One region of the Frankia sp. Mgl5 genome, then DNA from elsewhere that is predicted to be linked to it. Evidence: predicted binding sites of a transcription regulator. Region 1 holds the regulator's gene; each other region holds the start of a gene.
The links. Region 1 encodes LexA, which represses DNA repair genes until DNA is damaged. Its sites were predicted from a motif close to CGAACNNNNGTTCG; they were not measured.
Positions count from the first base shown of each region.

Region 2: ruvC (crossover junction endodeoxyribonuclease RuvC) is a predicted target of LexA. The motif match lies at 2,918-2,931, and genes of this name have one in related genera.
Region 3: dnaB (replicative DNA helicase) is a predicted target of LexA. The motif match lies at 3,575-3,588, and genes of this name have one in related genera.

Region 1 is NZ_JALKFY010000614.1:56,974-62,915, forward strand. Features, by position in the region: gene MXD62_RS14525 (EAL domain-containing protein) at 1-296, shown strand, start outside; gene dapF (diaminopimelate epimerase) at 323-1,219, shown strand; gene hflX (GTPase HflX) at 1,525-3,033, shown strand; gene lexA (transcriptional repressor LexA) at 3,149-3,901, opposite strand; gene MXD62_RS14545 (LysM peptidoglycan-binding domain-containing protein) at 4,826-5,074, shown strand; gene nrdR (transcriptional regulator NrdR) at 5,497-5,942, shown strand, end outside.
Region 2 is NZ_JALKFY010000616.1:9,661-15,602, forward strand. Features, by position in the region: gene pdxS (pyridoxal 5'-phosphate synthase lyase subunit PdxS) at 513-1,478, shown strand; gene pdxT (pyridoxal 5'-phosphate synthase glutaminase subunit PdxT) at 1,475-2,086, shown strand; gene MXD62_RS15185 (YebC/PmpR family DNA-binding transcriptional regulator) at 2,083-2,838, shown strand; gene ruvC (crossover junction endodeoxyribonuclease RuvC) at 2,954-3,499, shown strand; gene ruvA (Holliday junction branch migration protein RuvA) at 3,496-4,200, shown strand; gene ruvB (Holliday junction branch migration DNA helicase RuvB) at 4,232-5,293, shown strand; gene yajC (preprotein translocase subunit YajC) at 5,406-5,930, shown strand.
Region 3 is NZ_JALKFY010000606.1:4,027-9,968, reverse strand. Features, by position in the region: gene MXD62_RS11715 (hypothetical protein) at 287-1,540, opposite strand; gene MXD62_RS11710 (antibiotic biosynthesis monooxygenase) at 1,571-1,942, opposite strand; gene dnaB (replicative DNA helicase) at 2,064-3,422, opposite strand; gene rplI (50S ribosomal protein L9) at 4,390-4,836, opposite strand; gene rpsR (30S ribosomal protein S18) at 4,847-5,083, opposite strand; gene MXD62_RS11690 (single-stranded DNA-binding protein) at 5,146-5,727, opposite strand; gene rpsF (30S ribosomal protein S6) at 5,791-5,942, opposite strand, start outside.

The DNA.
Region 1 (5,942 bases):
ACGCCCGCATGATCGCGCTCGGCCGCGGCCGGCCGGACAGGTGGTACAAGCCGTCCGCTGAGACCCGGGCCGAGACCGGCTTCCGGCCGGCGAGTCAACCCGGGTGGTCCGGCGCCACCCCCGGCCGCCCTGGCCCTCAGCCTGGACGTCCCGGCGACCAGCACGGGCGTCCCGGCGACCCGCAGGGACGTCCCGCCCAGCCGACGCGTTCGGGAGGTACCGCGCAGTCAGGAGGTACCGCGTATCCGGGTGGTTCGGGGCGAGGGGACCGTTCGCGGGCGGCTGCCGCGGGGTGAGCTCGCCGCGGCCGTACGATCGCGGCGTGCGCTTCGTCAAGGGACACGGAACGGGTAACGACTTCGTCATCCTGCCGGATGCCGACGGCGAGCTCGATCTCAGCCCCGAGCTGGTGCGGGCGCTGTGCCACCGGGGCACCGGCATCGGCGCCGACGGGGTGCTGCGGGTCGTGCTGACCGCGGCCGAGCCCGCCGCCGCCGGCGACAGCGCGGCCGCCCGCTGGTTCATGGACTATCGCAACGCCGACGGGTCGATCGCCGAGATGTGCGGCAACGGGGTCCGGGTGTTCGCCCGCTATCTCGTCGACGCGGGTTACGCCGCGCCCGGCCGTCTCGTCATCGCCACCAGGGCCGGCCTGCGGGCGGTCGAGGTGCCGGCGGGCGGCGACGTCACCGTCGAGATGGGACCGCCCGAGCTGGCCGCCGGCCCGGTGCCGGTCACGGTCGCCGGGCGGGAGTTCGCCGCCGTGCCGGTCTCGATGGGGAACCCGCACGCGGTCTGCTTCGCCGACGACCTCGACCCGGCCGGCCTGGCGCGCCTGGACCTGCGCGCGCCGGCCTACCCGGCCGCCGCCTTCCCCGAGGGCGTGAATGTCGAGGTCGTCGTCCCGGCTCCGGACGGGGTCGCCATGCGGGTCTTCGAGCGGGGCGTCGGTGAGACCGCGTCCTGCGGCACCGGCGCGTGTGCCGTCGCTGTGGCCTGGGCGGCCCGCAATGGCGATGGGCCGCCCGCAGAGGTCGAGGTCGACCTCCCCGGCGGGCGGCTGACTGTCGGCTGGTGGGAGTCGACCGTCCTGCTCAGTGGCCCGGCCGTGCTGGTGTCGGACGGTGTCCTTCGTCCCGACTGGCTGCGCGCGGCGGGTGGCTTCGGCCCGGCGGCTCCCGCGGGCGAGCGGCGTCCGAGCGTTGTCGGGGCCGGCTGAGCGCGGCCGAGGCAGGCTGAGCGCGGCCGGGGCAGGCAGGGCGAAGTCCCTCGATCTCCCTCGGGGACCCGTGGCGCGTGGGTGCGCCCGGGCGTCGGGCCGGGTGCCCGCCTCAGGTCTGCCGAGGTCGTCCGGTGGCGGGCACCGTCCGGTAAAGGGTTCGCGATCGCGGGTATGCCGTGTCACCCTGAGAGTGACGGTGTTTCATCGGCCGGGCGAACCCGGCTGATGGGGCGAAAGAGTGCCGTCCCGGCCGGGGCGGACTGGAATGACGCGGTCACCGTGCCGCGTTGAGAACGGATGGTATGAGTCTTCGCGCTGACGCCGCTGTGGCGTCCACCCCGCATCTGAAACTGCACTCGGGCGACGGCGGCCACGACGGCCACGAGGGTCGTGACGGTCGCGCCGGCACCGCGCTCGCCCTGGCCGAGGCCGACGGGTTCTCGTTCTTCGACGAGGAGGGCGACGGGCTCGACCTGGAGGACCGTGGCGCGCTGCGCCGTGTCCCGGGCCTCACCACCGAGCTCGAGGACATCACCGAGGTCGAGTACCGCCAGCTCCGGCTGGAACAGGTCGTTCTGATCGGGGTGTGGACGTCGGGCTCGCAGGTCGAGGCCGAGGCTTCCATGACGGAGCTGGCCGCGCTCGCCACCACCGCCGGCTCGGTCGTGCTCGACGCGCTCGTGCAGCGCCGGGACAGGCCCGACGCAGCGACCTTCGTGGGCTCCGGCAAGGCCAAGGAGCTCGCCGAGATCGTACTGGCGACCGGCGCGGACACGGTGATCTGCGACGGCGAGCTGACCCCCGGCCAGCTGCGCCAGCTCGAGGAGGTCGTCAAGGTCAAGGTGATCGACCGGACGGCGCTGATCCTCGACATCTTCGCTCAGCACGCGACGTCGCGCGAGGGCAAGGCGCAGGTCGAGCTCGCCCAGCTGCAGTACATGCTGCCGAGGCTGCGCGGCTGGGGTGAGTCGATGTCCCGGCAGGCCGCCAGCGGCGGCCGGGCGCCGATCGGTACCCGTGGCCCCGGTGAGACGAAGATCGAGACGGACCGTCGCCGGCTGCGCGCGCGCATCACCAAGCTGCGCCGAGAGCTCACCGGGATGGCCACCGTCCGGGCGACCAAGAGGTCGTCGCGCCGCCGCGGTGCCGTTCCCGCCGTCGCGATCGCCGGCTACACCAACGCCGGCAAGTCGTCGCTGCTCAACCGACTGACCGGGGCGGGCGTACTGGTCGAGGACGCGCTGTTCGCGACCCTCGACCCGACGGTGCGCCGGGCCACGCTGCCCGACGGCCGGATCTTCACCCTGGCCGACACGGTCGGCTTCGTGCGCCACCTGCCGCACCAGATCGTCGAGGCGTTCCGTTCGACGCTCGAGGAGGTGGTGGACGCCGACCTCGTCCTGCACGTCGTCGACGGTTCGGCCCCGGACCCGATGGGGCAGATCTCGGCCGTGCGCGAGGTGCTCGCCGAGATCGACGCGGCCGGGGTGCCCGAGCTCATCGTGGTCAACAAGGTGGACGCGGTCGACCCGACCACGCTCGCCGTCCTGCGCCAGGCGGTGCCGGACGCCATCTTTGTCTCGGCGCGGTCCGGGGCGGGGCTGCAGGAGCTGGTGGAGGCGCTCTCGGCGCGGATACCGCACCCGGAGGTCGAGATGTCCCTGCTGGTGCCCTACACCCGGGGCGATCTCGTCTCCCGCATCCACCAGATCGGCGAGGTGCTCCGAGTCGAGCACACCGGCAAGGGCACCGAGGTCGCCGCGCGCGTGCCCGTGGGCCTGGCCGCCGAGCTGGAGCCGTTCCGCGCCTGACGACCCTGCCTGAACACCAGCCCCGACGGAACACCGCGAGCTGAACACCGCACCGGTCAGACGCCTGACGTCTGACCGGTGCCCGGCCTGCCCGGTGCCGGCCGCGTGCCGGGGATCAGACCCGGCGCATCACCGCCACGATGCGGCCGAGGATGGTCGCGTCCTCGGCCGGGATGTCGGAGAAGGCCGGGTTCTCCGGCGCCAGCCACACCCGGCCGTCGCGCTGCCGGAACCGCTTGACCGTGGCCTCTCCATCGATCATCGCCGCGACGATCTCGCCGTTGTCCGCCACCGGCTGCTGCCGGACGACGACGAAGTCGCCGTCACAGATGGCGGCATTGATCATCGATTGGCCGACCACCTTGAGCAGGAACAGAGTTCCCTCGCCGACGATCTCCTTCGGCAGTGGGTAGACGTCCTCGATCGCCTGCTCGGCGAGGATCGGCCCACCGGCCGCGATCCGCCCCACCAGGGGGACGTAGGTGGGCGTGCCGGCCTCCAGCGCCGTTGTCTCGGCGGGTGCGCCGGCCGCCGCCGCGGCACCCGCGCGGGAACGCCCGCCGGCCTTCGCGCCGCCGATCGGAAGCACCTCCATCGCCCGCGGCCGGTTCGGGTCGCGCCGGAGGAACCCCTTCTCCTGCAGCACCTTGAGCTGGTGCGCGACGCTGCTGGTGCTGGTCAGGCCGACAGCCTCGCCGATCTCCCGGACGCTCGGCGGGTATCCGCGCCGCTCCACCGCGGACCGGATGACCTCGAGCACCTTCTTCTGCCGCTGCGTCAGGCCCGAGGCGTCCGCGGGGCTGTCGGGAAAATCCCGGACGTTGCCACGGGTGTCACCTCGGCGGGTACCCCGTTCCTGGCTGGTCATCGCCTACCGCTCTCCTGTCGATGCTTACGCGCGGCGGATGGTGCCACCGGCGGCTGCCAAGGACCGGGTGGTCGACGGCCCGGCTCCGCCAACACCCACCCGGTCGTTCCAATGCTTTGTCCGATTAGTAACTTTTGATCGGTTCGGCTGATCGGTTTGGCGGGGTCCTTCGTGCTCGGTTCATCTCGCACGATCGTCCACAACTGATCGTCCTTGACGGTAGTCGGCCGGTCGCCGAATCTCAAACGTCTGTTCGAGCGTGTCGGGGGAAGTGTGCGTGGTGGCCGTGTAAGAATCGCTCAGGCGTTCGATCGAACAAGTGTTCGTGCCTGGGAGGTTGGCATGACCGACGGTGGCGGTGCGGCCGGTGGGAATGCGTCAGTTCGGCGGGGTCACCCGGTGTCCCGCAGCTGCGCGCTGCGGCAGGGTGCGCAGGTCGCGACGGGTGCGCGGGGGGCACGTGGCGTGCGTGGAGCCGCGGTGGGCGGAGTCGCCGTCCGTGGCCGCGGGGTGCGGGGGGTGGCGGTGCGCGGCATGGGCCGCGTGCCGGTAGGGCGCCCGGTTCGCTCTCGTGGCGCCCGATGTGGTCTCTCGGGGGCTGCTCCGGCTGCCACGGTGCCGCCTGCTGAGTCCAGGCGGGGCGGTGAGCGGCGATCCGGGGCGTCCGTCATCGAGATGCCCGGCATGTGGTGGCGTGAGGCAGCCGTCGGGTTGGCCGCGGCCGGGTCGGCCGCCACGGTGCCCGAGCCGCGTCCTGGGCCGAGCGGGCAGTCCCAGCCCCAGCGTCCCCGGCCTCAGCCCCACGCCCGGCCTGAGGCTCGACCTCGACCTCGACCTCGGGCCGGGTCCCGGTCGCGGGCCGGTGGGCGGGGGAGGTCGGGTGCGCGGCCGCCGCTGCGGCTGACCAGGCGCGGCCGCGTCGTCGTGGTGGCGCTGGCGAGCACGGTCCTCGGCCTTGTCTTCTCGTTGGTGCTGGTGACGGCGTCACAGGCGTTCACCGGCGTCCCGGTGAGCTACCGGACGCACGTCGTGCGGTCCGGGGAGACGCTCTGGGAGATCGCCCACGAGGCCGCCCCCGAGGCCGACACCCGCGACACCGTCCGCGGGCTCATGACCCTGAACGGCCTCGACACGGTGACGCTCACGCCCGGTCAGGAGCTCCGGCTCCCCTGACCCGGCTTTCCTGCTGCGGCCCCGATGCCCCGATGCCCCGGTGGCTCGATGCCCGATGGCTCGGCGGCCCGGCATGCCCGGCATGCCCGGTGCGTTCGGTGTGCCAGGTGTTGCGGCTGCCCCACCGAGGGCACGTCCGGCTGGTGTCACCGCCTGTCGTGGCCCCGGCGCGGGCTGGCGAGAACACACCTGAGGACCACATGCACCGGAGGGGTCGGTGTCGGATCTGTCGGGGGTGTGCGCTACGGTGGACACAACATCTTGTAGTTTCAGCACCGCAAGTCATCCACAGGTTGTTACACAGGTAATCCACAGGGCCTTGACCGTCTGTCCACGGGGCCGCCGGTCGAGGTGACGGAACCCAGTCGGACGCACCCCGCGGGCGGCAGTGTCAGCCTGCCCGGGGTGGAGGGGAGCGGACCATGCGGTGCCCTTTCTGCCGGCATCCCGACAGCCGTGTCGTCGACAGCAGGGAGGCCGAGGAAGGCGCCGCGATCCGGCGCCGGCGGTCGTGTCCGGCCTGTGGCCGTCGGTTCACGACCATGGAGGAGGCCTCCTTGCGGGTCCGTAAGCGCAGCGGGGCCACCGAGCCCTTCAGCCGCGCGAAGGTGATCGTGGGAGTGCGCAAGGCGTGCCAGGGCCGCCCCGTCCGGTCGGACGATCTGGCGCTGCTGGCGGAGCGGGTCGAGGAGACGGTGCGCTCCTCGGGCTCCGCGGAGGTGGCCGCCGAGGATGTCGGCCGAGCGATCCTCGGCCCCCTCCGAGAGTTGGACGAGGTGGCCTACCTCCGCTTCGCCTCCGTCTACCTGGCGTTCGAGTCGCTCGGCGACTTCGAGGCGGCGATCGCGGCCCTGCGTGCCGAGTCGGC
Region 2 (5,942 bases), on a different contig from region 1:
CTGGAAGGTTCCGCGTCGTGGCACGGCAGGATACTGCGCTGGTCACCGGGCGGATATCGGTACGGACACCCGGTGTGCCCTCCGGTGCGCCGCCTGGTGCGGGGCCCCGGTGTGGAGATCGCCACCGTCGGTGGTGATCTCCACGATGCCGAAGATGGGGTAGGGCATGCGCGTCTCGGCCGTACCATGGAACCGAATCCATGTCCGTCCGGGTCCGTCCGGCCCGGAACGACCACCGAACAGCCTGGTCCCCGCGTGGCCCGAGCCGGTCGGCCGGTCACCGGTCTCCCGGCCCCTCCGGCCGGGGCTCCCCGCACCGGGCCGCCGCCGTCGGTGCGCCGGCGCGGTGCCGCCGGAGCGCCGGCGGCGCCCGAACCGGCGGCGGACGCCACCGTCGGACCGCCACCACCGGACGGGTCGGCACCACCGGACGGCGGGGTACCGCCGGCGGGTCCGCACCACCGCGGATCCCGTCCGAAGAACCTGTCCGAACTACCCGAAAGAGACACCACATGATGTCCGACGGCCTGACCGCCCCCGCCCCCGCCCCGGGCGCTTCGCCATCCGGCCCCGTCGCGCCGGCGGACGGCGCGGAGCGGCACGCCGGCACCGCCAAGGTCAAGCGCGGCATGGCGGAGATGCTCAAGGGCGGCGTCATCATGGACGTTGTCACCCCCGAGCAGGCCCGCATCGCCGAGGAGGCGGGCGCCGTCGCGGTCATGGCGCTGGAGCGGGTGCCCGCGGACATCCGGGCGCAGGGCGGCGTGGCGCGGATGAGTGACCCCGACATGATCTCCGGGATCATCGAGGCGGTCTCGATCCCGGTCATGGCCAAGGCCCGCATCGGGCACTTCGTCGAGGCGCAGATCATCCAGGCGCTGGGTGTGGACTACGTCGACGAGTCCGAGGTCCTCACCCCGGCGGACCCGAACCACCACATCGACAAGTGGGGCTTCACGGTTCCCTTCGTCTGCGGAGCGACGAACCTGGGCGAGGCGCTGCGGCGGATCTCCGAGGGTGCCGCGATGATCCGCTCGAAGGGCGAGGCGGGCACCGGCGAGGTCTCCAACGCCGTGGTGCACATGCGCACGATCCGGTCGGAGATCGCGCGGCTGTCGGGGCTGCCGTCCGAGGAGCTCTACGCCGCGGCCAAGGAGCTGCGTGCGCCGGTGGAGCTCGTCACCGAGGTCGCGCGGCTGGGCCGGCTGCCGGTCGTGCTGTTCACCGCGGGCGGCATCGCCACCCCGGCCGACGCGGCGCTGATGATGCAGCTCGGCGCGGACGGCGTGTTCGTCGGCTCCGGCATCTTCAAGTCCGGCGACCCGGCGCGGCGCGCCCGGGCGATCGTCGAGGCCACGACCATGTACAACGACCCCGGCGTGCTGGCGAAGGTGTCGCGCGGCCTCGGTGAGGCCATGGTCGGCATCAACGTCGGCGAGCTCCCGCCCGAGGCGCGCTTCGCCGCCCGCGGCTGGTGAGCGCCCCGCGGATCGGCGTCCTGGCGCTGCAGGGCGATGTGCGCGAGCACGTCCGCGCCCTGCACGAGGCCGGAGCCGACGCCGGTGAGGTGCGCCGGGCCGGTGAGCTCGCCGAGCTGGACGGCCTGGTCCTGCCCGGTGGCGAGTCCACTACGATCGGGCGGTTGCTGCGCGTGTTCGACCTGCTCGAACCGCTGCGGGCCGCCGTGGCCGGTGGTCTGCCGGTGTTCGGCTCGTGCGCGGGCATGATCCTGCTCGCGCAGGACGTGATCGACGGCCGCCCGGGCCAGCCGCTCATCGGTGGGCTCGACGTGGTCGTCCGGCGCAACGCCTTCGGCCGCCAGGTGGAGTCGTTCGAGACCGACCTGGTGGTGGACGGCGTCGACGGACCGGCGGTGCACGCCGTCTTCATCCGGGCACCGTGGGTAGAAAAGGCGGGGGACGGCGTCGAGGTGCTGGCTCGGGTCGCCGACCGGCCGGTCGCGGTCCGGCAGGGGCCGCTGCTGGCCACGTCGTTCCATCCTGAACTGACGGGGGACATCCGGGTGCACCGGCTGTTCGTGGAGATCGTCCGATCCGAGCTCGGGCTCAAGAGGGGCAGGTCATGAGCGGTCACTCCAAGTGGGCGACCACCAAGCACAAGAAGGCGGTCGTCGACGCCCGCCGGGGCAAGCTGTTCGCCAAGCTGGTCAAGACCGTCGAGGTCGCGGCCAAGACGGGCGGCGGCGACCCGGCGGGGAACCCGACGCTGGCGGACGCGATCGCCAAGGCGAAGTCCCAGTCGGTGCCGAACGACAACATCGACCGGGCCATCAAGCGGGGCTCCGGCGAGCTCGCCGGCGGGGTGAGCTACGAGTCGGTCACCTACGAGGCCTACGGGCCGAGCGGGGTCGCCGTGCTCGTCGAGTGCCTCACCGACAACCGCAACCGGGCCGCCTCCGACGTCCGGGTCGCGATCACCCGCAACGGCGGCACCCCGGCCGACCCGGGCTCGGTGTCGTACCTGTTCAACCGCAAGGGCGTCATCCTGATCGACAAGACGCCCGACCTCACCGAGGACGACATCCTCCTGGCCGTGCTGGACGCCGGGGCGGAGGAGGTCAACGACGTCGGGGACGCGTTCGAGGTCGTCTCCGAGGCCACCGACCTGCACGCGGTGCGGGTGGCGGCCACGGAGGCGGACCTGACAGTCGCCTCCGCGGACATCTCCTGGCTGCCCTCGGTGAGCGTCCCGCTCGACGCGGAGCCGGCCCGGAAGGTCCTCAAGCTGGTCGAGGCGCTCGAGGATCTCGACGACGTCCAGAACGTCTGGTTCAACGCGGACATCTCCGACGACGTGATGGAGCTCGTCTCCAGCTGAGCCCGTGCCGTCCGGGTACTGCCGGGCGGCCGCCCGTTCGGCGTGTCGTGGATGTCGGTGTTGCCCCGGCCACTAGGATCGAACGGATGTTCGTCAGTGTGGTCGGGAGGGCTCGGTGCGTGTACTCGGAGTCGACCCGGGGCTGACCCGCTGCGGCCTCGGGGTGGTCGACGGCGGCCCCGGCCGCCGGGCCAGCCTGGTCGAGGTCGGCGTGGTGCGCACGCCCGCCTCGGACGAGGTGGCCGACCGGCTGCGGGCCGTCTCCGAGGGCGTGGACGAGTGGCTGGACCGGGTCCGCCCGGACGCGGTCGCGGTCGAGAAGGTTTTCAGCCAGGCCAACGTGCGCACGGTGATGGGCACCGCGCAGGCCGGCGCGGTGGCCATCGTCGCCGCGGCCCGGCGCGGGCTGCCGATCGGTCTGTACACGCCGAGCGAGGTCAAGGCCGCCGTCACCGGCAGCGGACGCGCGGACAAGGCCCAGGTGGGGTTCATGGTGACGAAGCTGCTGGATCTTCCGGAGGCGCCGCGCCCGGCGGACGCCGCCGACGCGCTCGCCCTGGCACTGTGCCACCTGTGGCGCGGGCCGGCGCTGGCCCGGATGCGGGCCGCGACCCCCGCGCGCAGCCCGGGTGTGCGGGGCGTTCCGGGCGGCCGGAGGTGATCGCGTCGGTCAGTGGCACGGTGGAGGCGCTCTCGCCCGGCTCGGCGGTCGTCGACGTCGGCGGCGTCGGCGTCCTGGTGTGGTGCACGCCGTCGACGCTGGCCCGGCTGCGGGTCGGCGAGCGCGCGCGGTTGGCGACGACCCTCGTCGTCCGGGAGACCGAGCTGACGCTGTACGGGTTCCGCGACGCCGACGAGCGGGACGTCTTCGAGATCCTGCAGGGCGCGGCCGGGGTGGGGCCCAGGCTCGCCCAGGCCGTCCTCGGCGTGCACACCCCGGACGTCATCCGCCGGGCTGTCGCGGAGGAGGACCTGGCCACGCTCACCAAGGTGCCGGGTATCGGCCGCAAGAGCGCCCAGCGCATCGTGCTCGACCTGCGGGACAGGCTCGGCCCGCCGTCCTCCCCGGTCCCGCCGCCGCGCGCCGCGGCGCCGCCGCCGGCCGCCGCGGATCCGCGTCTCGGCGCCGCGGGCGAGCAGGTCCGGGACGCGCTGGTCGGCCTCGGTTACTCCGCGAAGGAGGCGCTGGACGCGGTGGTCGCGGCTCGGACGGCGCTGCACGGCCCCGGCGCGGCCGTGACCGGTGACGGTGACGGTGACGGCGTGACGGGTGACGGCGCGGCGGGCGGCGCGGACCCCGCCGGTCCGGTCGACCCCGCGGCGCTGCTGCGGGCGAGCCTCGCCGTGCTGCGGCCGCGATGACGCCCCGGATGATGACGCCCTGGATGTCGCCGTGAGCGGCGAGGGCCTGGTCTCGGCGGCGGCGGCCCCCGAGGAACAGGCGTTCGAGGCCGGCCTGCGCCCGAAGAACCTGGACGAGTTCGTCGGCCAGCGCAAGGTGCGGGAGCAGCTTTCGATCATGCTCGAGGGAGCGCGCGGCCGCGGCCGCCCGCCTGACCACGTGCTCCTGTCCGGTCCACCCGGGCTGGGTAAGACGAGCCTGGCGATGATCATCGCCGAGGAGCTCGGCGTGCCGCTGCGGATGACCAGCGGCCCGGCGATCGAGCGGGCCGGTGACCTGGTGGCGATCCTGACCGCGCTCACGCCCGGCGAGGTGCTCTTCCTCGACGAGATCCACCGCATCGCCCGTCCCGCCGAGGAGCTGCTGTACGCGGCGATGGAGGACTTCCGCGTCGACGTGGTCCTAGGCAAGGGCCCGGGCGCGACGGCGATCCCGCTCGACCTGGCGCCGTTCACGCTGGTCGGCGCCACGACCCGCTCCGGCCTGCTGACCGGGCCGCTGCGGGACAGGTTCGGCTTCACCGGCCACATGGACTTCTACGACGCCGCCGAGCTCGCGCTGGTGCTGACCCGCTCCGCCCGGCTGCTCGGCGTCCAGCTGACCGAGGGGGGCGCGGCCGAGGTGGCGGGCCGCTCCCGGGGCACCCCGCGGATCGCGAACCGGCTGCTGCGCCGGGTCCGCGACTACGCGGAGGTCCGTGCCGACGGTGTGGTCTCCCGCGAGGTGGCCCGCGCCGCCCTGCGGATCTACGACGTGGACGCTCTCGGCCTGGACCGGCTCGACCGGGCGGTGCTCGACGCGCTGGTCCGCCGGTTCGGTGGCGGGCCGGTGGGGCTGAGCACTCTTGCCGTGGCGGTGGGCGAGGAGGCCGACACGGTCGAGGACGTCTCGGAACCGTTCCTGCTCCGGGCCGGCCTGCTGATCCGCACGGCCCGGGGGAGGGTGGCGACCCCGGCCGCGTTCACCCACCTGGGCCTCGAGCCTCAGTCGGACCAACTCGGCAGGTCACAGGCACCGGCGGCCCTGTTCGGGGAGGACCCGCCGGCGTCCTGAACCGCCGTCCGGGTGGGTCGGCCGGTGCCTTCGGGGAACACACCACCGGCCTGCCCGCTGTGGGTGTGGCGCGGCTACGTACGATCAGCCGCGACACCCAGGAGGGCGGGACGTGCAGGTATTCGCGGCCGTGACAAGTGCGGCGGACAACAGTGGCGGCAGCTCCATCAGCGGGCTGATCTTTCCAATACTGATCGTCCTTCTGATCGTCTACTTCTTCTCGACCCAGCGGCGCCGTGCGCGCGCGCAGCAGCAGCAGCTTTCCCAGATCGTCCCCGGCACGCTGGTCCTGACCACCGCCGGCCTCTACGCGACCGTCGTCGAGATGGACGGCGCCGACGTCCTGCTGGAGATCGCGCCGGACGTCGTCTGCCGGTTCGGCCGCAGCGCGATCGCCCGGGTGATCAGCACGCCCGGCCAGGACGGCGACACGGACGCCGAGGCGGACGAGGACACCGACGGTCACCCGGACACGGACGGACCCGGCCCGGACGCGACCGGGAAGTCCCTCGGTGGCGACTCCGGCACGGGGAGCGGGGACGCCGGCACCGGTGCCGGCGGAGCGACCGGCAGCGGGGCCGGCCGCGGTGCCGAGAGCACGGACGACGCTGCGCGGCCGCCGCGCAAGGAACTGTAGGGCGCGCCGTGG
Region 3 (5,942 bases), on a different contig from region 1:
AGCCGTCGGTACGACGAAGCGGACGTCGGTGTTCCGATATCTCGGTGTTCCCGATATCGGTGTCTCCGACGTCGTTGCTCCCGAGTCGGCGGGTGTTCCCGAGTCGACAGGCGGCACGCGGGCGCGCTCCGATCCGGAGGCTTCGCCACCGATCAGGCTACGCCTCGCCCGCACCCGCCCGACCACGCCACCCGCCAGCCCGAGTACACCACCCGGAGAACCGACCACGTCACCTGGCGGCCCGAGCAGACCACTCGGAGAACCGACCACGCGACGCTCTCGGAGGTCAGGGCCTCCGGTCGCCGGGAGGACCGGAGGTCGGCCCGTCCGGCTCCTCGGGATCGACGGGTCCCGCGGAATCCACCGGACCGCCCGGACCACCTCGCCCGGTCGCACCCGCCGGACCGGTCGGACCGGCCGGACCGGCGCCTCCCCCCGGGCCACCGGCGCCCGGACCGTCAGTGCCCAGGCCGCCGGGCTCGCTGGCAAAGAACTCCAGCCAGGTCGGGTCGATGTCCGGCTCGTCGCTCCAGGCCGGCGGGCCCGCGCCCGGTCCACCCGACACCGGTCCGCCCGCACCTGACACCGGACCATCCGGCGTGGGACCACCCGACATCGGTGAACCGGGTACCTGCGAGCCTGGCGCTGATGAGCCTGGCGCCGGTGGATTCGGCACAGGTCCACCCGATGCCTTCGGTGTCGTCGCCGCCGGTCCGCCGGATGCCGGGCGCTCCGGCGGCGGGTATCCGGGCGGACCGGAAGGCGAGTCCGGCGGCGGCGCCGCGAGCGGATAGCCGGCGATCCGGCCGGTCCTGCCCGGCGCGGGTGGCTCGCCGGCGCCCGCCGTATCCAGGTGCTCGCCATCCTGGCCGGGTGTCCAGCCAGGACCCCCCGGCTGGACACCATCCGCGGGCGGCTGGCCGACGGACCCAGGCGGACCGCCCGTGGCCGCGGCCCCCGGATGGCCGGGATGTCCCCCCTGGCCGGGCGGGGCCGGATATCCCGGCGGAGTGGTCTGCCCGGGCACGCCCGGATACCCGGGCCCGCCGTACGGACCGGGGTGCTCACCGGGCTGGACGCCCCACTGGCCGGGGTGGGTGCCGTGCGGACCAGGCTGGGCGCCGTACTGCCCCGACTGGACCCCCCACTGGCCCGGCTGGACGCCGTGCTGGTCAGGGTGGGGGATGCCGGGCCCGCTCCCGGGCGCTCCCGGGCGCTGCTGGGGGCCCGTCAGCCGGTTGAACCCGGCGACCGTGCGGGAGCCGCGCCGCGACCGCCACCACCGCCGGACCGCCCACACCAGGCCCAGCGACGCGACCGTTCCGAGGAACGGGGCGACCTCATGGTCCTCGTAGAAGACCAGCAGGTAGAAGCTCATCAGGCCGATGAAGATGTAGCCGGTCACGAAGAACGTGAACGGCCGGATCCGCATTCGGCCGATCACGTCGCGCATCGCGATCGCGGGCAGCAGCCACACCAGAAAGCCGAAGAACGCGGCCGAGAGGGGCGCCAGAAAAAGGTACCCGATGAAGGTCATCATGGCGGCGGAGGCGCGCGACGGCCGGCGGGCTCAGGAGCTGGCCGGCCGGTCCGCCGACGCCGGTGCCGGCACGACGGGGTCTGTGATCGCCACGACGTGTTCCACCGACGGCGCGGCCGCGAAGAACGGGGAGAGCGCCGCCCGCCACCGGGTGAACCGGTCGGAACCGCGGAAGGTCTCGGTGTGCGCTTCCAGGCTGTCCCAGTCGACCAGAAGCACGAAGCTGGACGGGGACTCGACCCCCCTGGTCATCCGGGCGGAGCGGCACCCGGGCGTGGCAACCAGCTCGTGCCGGACGGTTCGGTACGCCGCGGCGAACTCCTCTTCGGACCCTGGCAACACGTCGAACCGCGCGACCTCGACGACCCCGGAGTCGCGCGGGGGAACACCGGAAACGCTCATGTCGCCCAGTCTGTCACCGCGGGGCCGGCTCTTCAGGCCGGTCGGCCCGCCGACCAGTCCGATCGGGCCAGTCGACCCGACCGCAGCGGGCGGCCGCCCTCCCACCGGATCACGGCGTGGATCAGTTGGCCATGTCGACGAACCGGGAGTAGTGGCCCTGGAAGGCGACCGTGACGGTGCCCGTGGGGCCGTTACGATGCTTGGCGATGATCAGATCGGCCTCGCCGGCCCGCGCGGACTCCTTCTCCACCGTGTCCTCCCGGTAGAGCAGGATGACCGCGTCGGCGTCCTGTTCGAGGCTGCCGGACTCGCGCAGGTCGGAGACCTGGGGCCGTTTGTCGGCCCGCTGCTCGGAGGCCCGGTTGAGCTGCGAGATCGCCACGACGGGGACCTCCAGCTCCTTCGCGAGCAGCTTCAGCGACCGGGAGATCTCGCTGACCTCCTGCTGGCGGCTCTCGACCTTCTTCGGCGAGGACATCAGCTGCAGGTAGTCGAGGATGACCAGCCGCAGGTCGTTGCGCTGCTTGAGCCGCCGCGCCTTCGCCCGGATCTCCATCATCGTCAGGTGCGGGCTGTCGTCGATGTACAGCGGTGCCTCGGCGACCTCCCCCATCCGCCGGGCCAGCCGACCCCAGTCGTCGTCGGTCAGCCGGCCGGTGCGGATGTTCTGCAGCGACACCCGGGCCTCGGCGGAGAGCAGCCGCATGGTGATCTCCATGCGGCTCATCTCCAGCGAGAAGACGACCGAGGTCATCCCATTCTTGATCGACGCGGCGCGGGCGAAATCCAGGCCCAGGGTCGACTTGCCGACCGCGGGCCGGGCCGCGACGATCCACAGCTGGCCGCCGTGCAGGCCGTTGGTGAGCTCGTCGAGGTCGGTGAACCCCGTCGGCACCCCGGTCAGGGCGCCGTCGTGGGCCTGGATCGCCTCGATCTCCTCCAGCGCCGGGTTCAGCAACTCGCCGAGCGGGGTGTAGTCGTCGTTCGTGCGCCGCTCGGTCACCTCGTAGACGGCCGCCTGGGCCCGGTCGACGACGTCGGTGACGTCGGGCGCCGGGCCGTAGGCGAGCTGCACGATGCGCGTGCCGGCCTCGGCCAGCCGGCGCAGCACGGCCTTCTCCGCGACGATGCGCGCGTAGTAGCCGGCGTTCGCCGCGGTCGGGACGCTGGAGATCAGCGTGTGCATGTAGGCCGGCCCGCCGACCCGCTCCAGCAGGTTCTGCCGGCCCAGCTCGGCCGCGACGCTGATGACGTCGGCCGGCTCCCCACGGCCGTAGAGGTCGCCGATCGTGGTGTAGACGGTGGCGTGCGCCGGCCGGTAGAAGTCGCTCGCCCGGAGGACCTCGACGACGTCCGCGATCGCGTCCTTCGAGAGCAGCATGCCGCCCAGCACGCTCTGCTCCGCAGGAAGATCGTGGGGCGGGGTGCGATCGAACTCGACCGCGGATCCAGGCCCGCGCGCGATGTCGGCGACGCTCAAGCCTCCCCCTCTCGGATGTCGACCGGCCCACCGGCGCACCGCCGCGACCGGGCGATCGGAGCAGCGCCGTGCGCCGGAAGCTCCCGACCTGATCCCATCGGACCCGATCCCACCGGACCCGATTTCATCGAACCCGATCCCATCGACACTATCGAACATATGTTCGACTGCAGTTTGGAGGGTGTCAACTCGCCCGCCCGCCCACCGATCCGAAGATCACGCCCACCTCACCCGTCTGGACTATCCCGTTCCCACGGGTACATGGCCAGTGTGGAGGGCTCGACAGTAGAGGCCCCCACGGGGAGGCGCCAAAAAGTTATCCACACCCACCTGTGGACAACCTGTTGGTAACGAGCGGGATTCTGGGGAACGCCTCGGGACGAGCGGCGGCGACGCTGTGGATGACGGCGCCGCGAGCGCCCGGAACCGCAGTGCCAGAAGGGGCTACAGGGATACGACACCTGTGGACAAAAAAATCTTTGGCGCAACCCCGAGATCGCGGTCTGACTAATCATTTTGAGCTATACCGTCCGGGGATCTGATCTCCCCGCGATATGCCCACGATCATTCTGCCCGAGCCGCAGCGTCACCACCCACTCACACGCGGACACAGACGTGATCTGGATGTGGTCGCGTCGTCCAAGTAAGTCACCGGGCGCCAAGCCGCCGAACCCCGAAGCTCCGCGCGGCCAGGAAGCCACCGGCTGATGCGTGGCGAACGAGCGTGTCCATGGACTCAATCAGCCGCCACGGTTGTGCTGGAACCGGCGTCAGCGGGGGTGCGGTCCGTGAGACCCGCTCCAGGACGGGTTCCGATCCCTCGGACCCGGGTTCCCAAGTCCCGACACCTCGGAGCTGGATCCCAAGATCCCAGCCCTCGGACCTGCGGTCCCGGATCCCGAGCGCTGCTAACAAGAGCAGGCCAGGGTCGCGCCACGGACGGCGCGACCCTGGCCTGCGTCCGCAGTCAGGCCGAGGTGACCTGGACGGTCAGCTTCGCGCTGACCTCGGGGTGCAGGTGCACGGCGACGGTGTGCGAGCCGAGCGACTTGATCGGGGTGCTCAGCTCGACCCGGCGCCGGTCCAGCGCGGGGCCTCCGGCGTCGGTCACCGCGGACACCACGTCGGCGGCCGTGACCGAGCCGAACAGCCGGCCCTCCTTGCCCGCGCGGCTGACCAGCCGGACGGACAGACCGGAGAGCTGGCCGGCGATCTCCTTGGCGTGGTCGAGGTCGCGGACCGCCCGGGCGTCACGCGCCCGCTTGATCTGGGCGACCTGACGCTCTGCGCCGCGGGTCGCGAGAATCGCGTACCGGCGCGGCACCAGGTAGTTCCGGCCGTAGCCGTCGGCCACGTCGACGATGTCCCCCGGGCTGCCGAGCCCCGGGACCTCCTGGGTGAGGACGAGCTTCATCTCATCCTCCTCAGCGGGCCGTCGAGGTGTACGGCAGCAGCGCCATCTCGCGGCTGTTCTTCACCGCGGTCGCGACGTCACGCTGGTGCTGGCTGCAGTTGCCAGTCACCCGGCGGGCGCGGATCTTCCCCCGGTCGGAGATGAACTTCCGGAGCAGGGAAGTGTCCTTGTAATCGATGTAGTGGACCTTGTCCTTACAGAAGACGCAAACCTTCTTCTTGGGCTTGCGCACGGCCGCCTTGGCCATGGATGAGCTCCTACCTCGTTTTGCGCCCGAGTTCCGGTCGCGCGAAGATGACACCCGGCCGCTCAGAACGGCGGCTCGTCGGAGTAACCACCCGCGGGCTGTGACCACGGGTCGTCGACGGCGCCGCCGGCATAGCCGGAGCCACCGCCTTGTGGGGATCCGCCGTTGTAGCCGCCACCGGGCTGGCCACCGGGGCCACCAGGCCCGCTCGGGCCGCCGGGGCCACCCTGGCCGCCGCCGAAGCCGCCGCCACCCTGGCCACCACCGAAGCCGCCACCGCGGGCCGCCTTGGTGACCTTCGTGGTCGCGTAACGCAGCGAGGGGCCGATCTCGTCGACGTCCAGTTCAATCACCGTCCGCTTCTCACCCTCGCGGGTCTCGAAGGAGCGCTGCTTGAGACGCCCCTGGATGATGACGCGCGCACCCTTGGTGAGGGACTCGGCGACGTGCTCGGCAGCCTGCCGCCAGATGGAACAGCGAAGAAAGAGCGCCTCGCCGTCCTTCCACTCGTTCGTTCCGCGGTCGAGCGTGCGCGGGGTGGACGCGACCGTGAAGCTCGCGACCGCGGCGCCGTTCGGCGTGAAACGCAGTTCGGGGTCGTTCGTCAGATTGCCGACGACCGTGATCACCGTTTCACCGGCCATGATCACGCTCCTCCGGTCGAGGGGCCCGCGTCAGCGCGCGCAGCGCCGGCCGGGCAGAGCACGTCACGCCGCCGCCCGGCGGTTCGGCCGTGGCGCCTTGGGCTCGGGCAGCCGGATCACCTTGGTACGGATCACGGACTCGTTGAGGACGAGCTGGCGGTCCAGCTCGGCGACGACGGCCGGCTCCGTGTGCAGGTCGATGACGGCGTAGATGC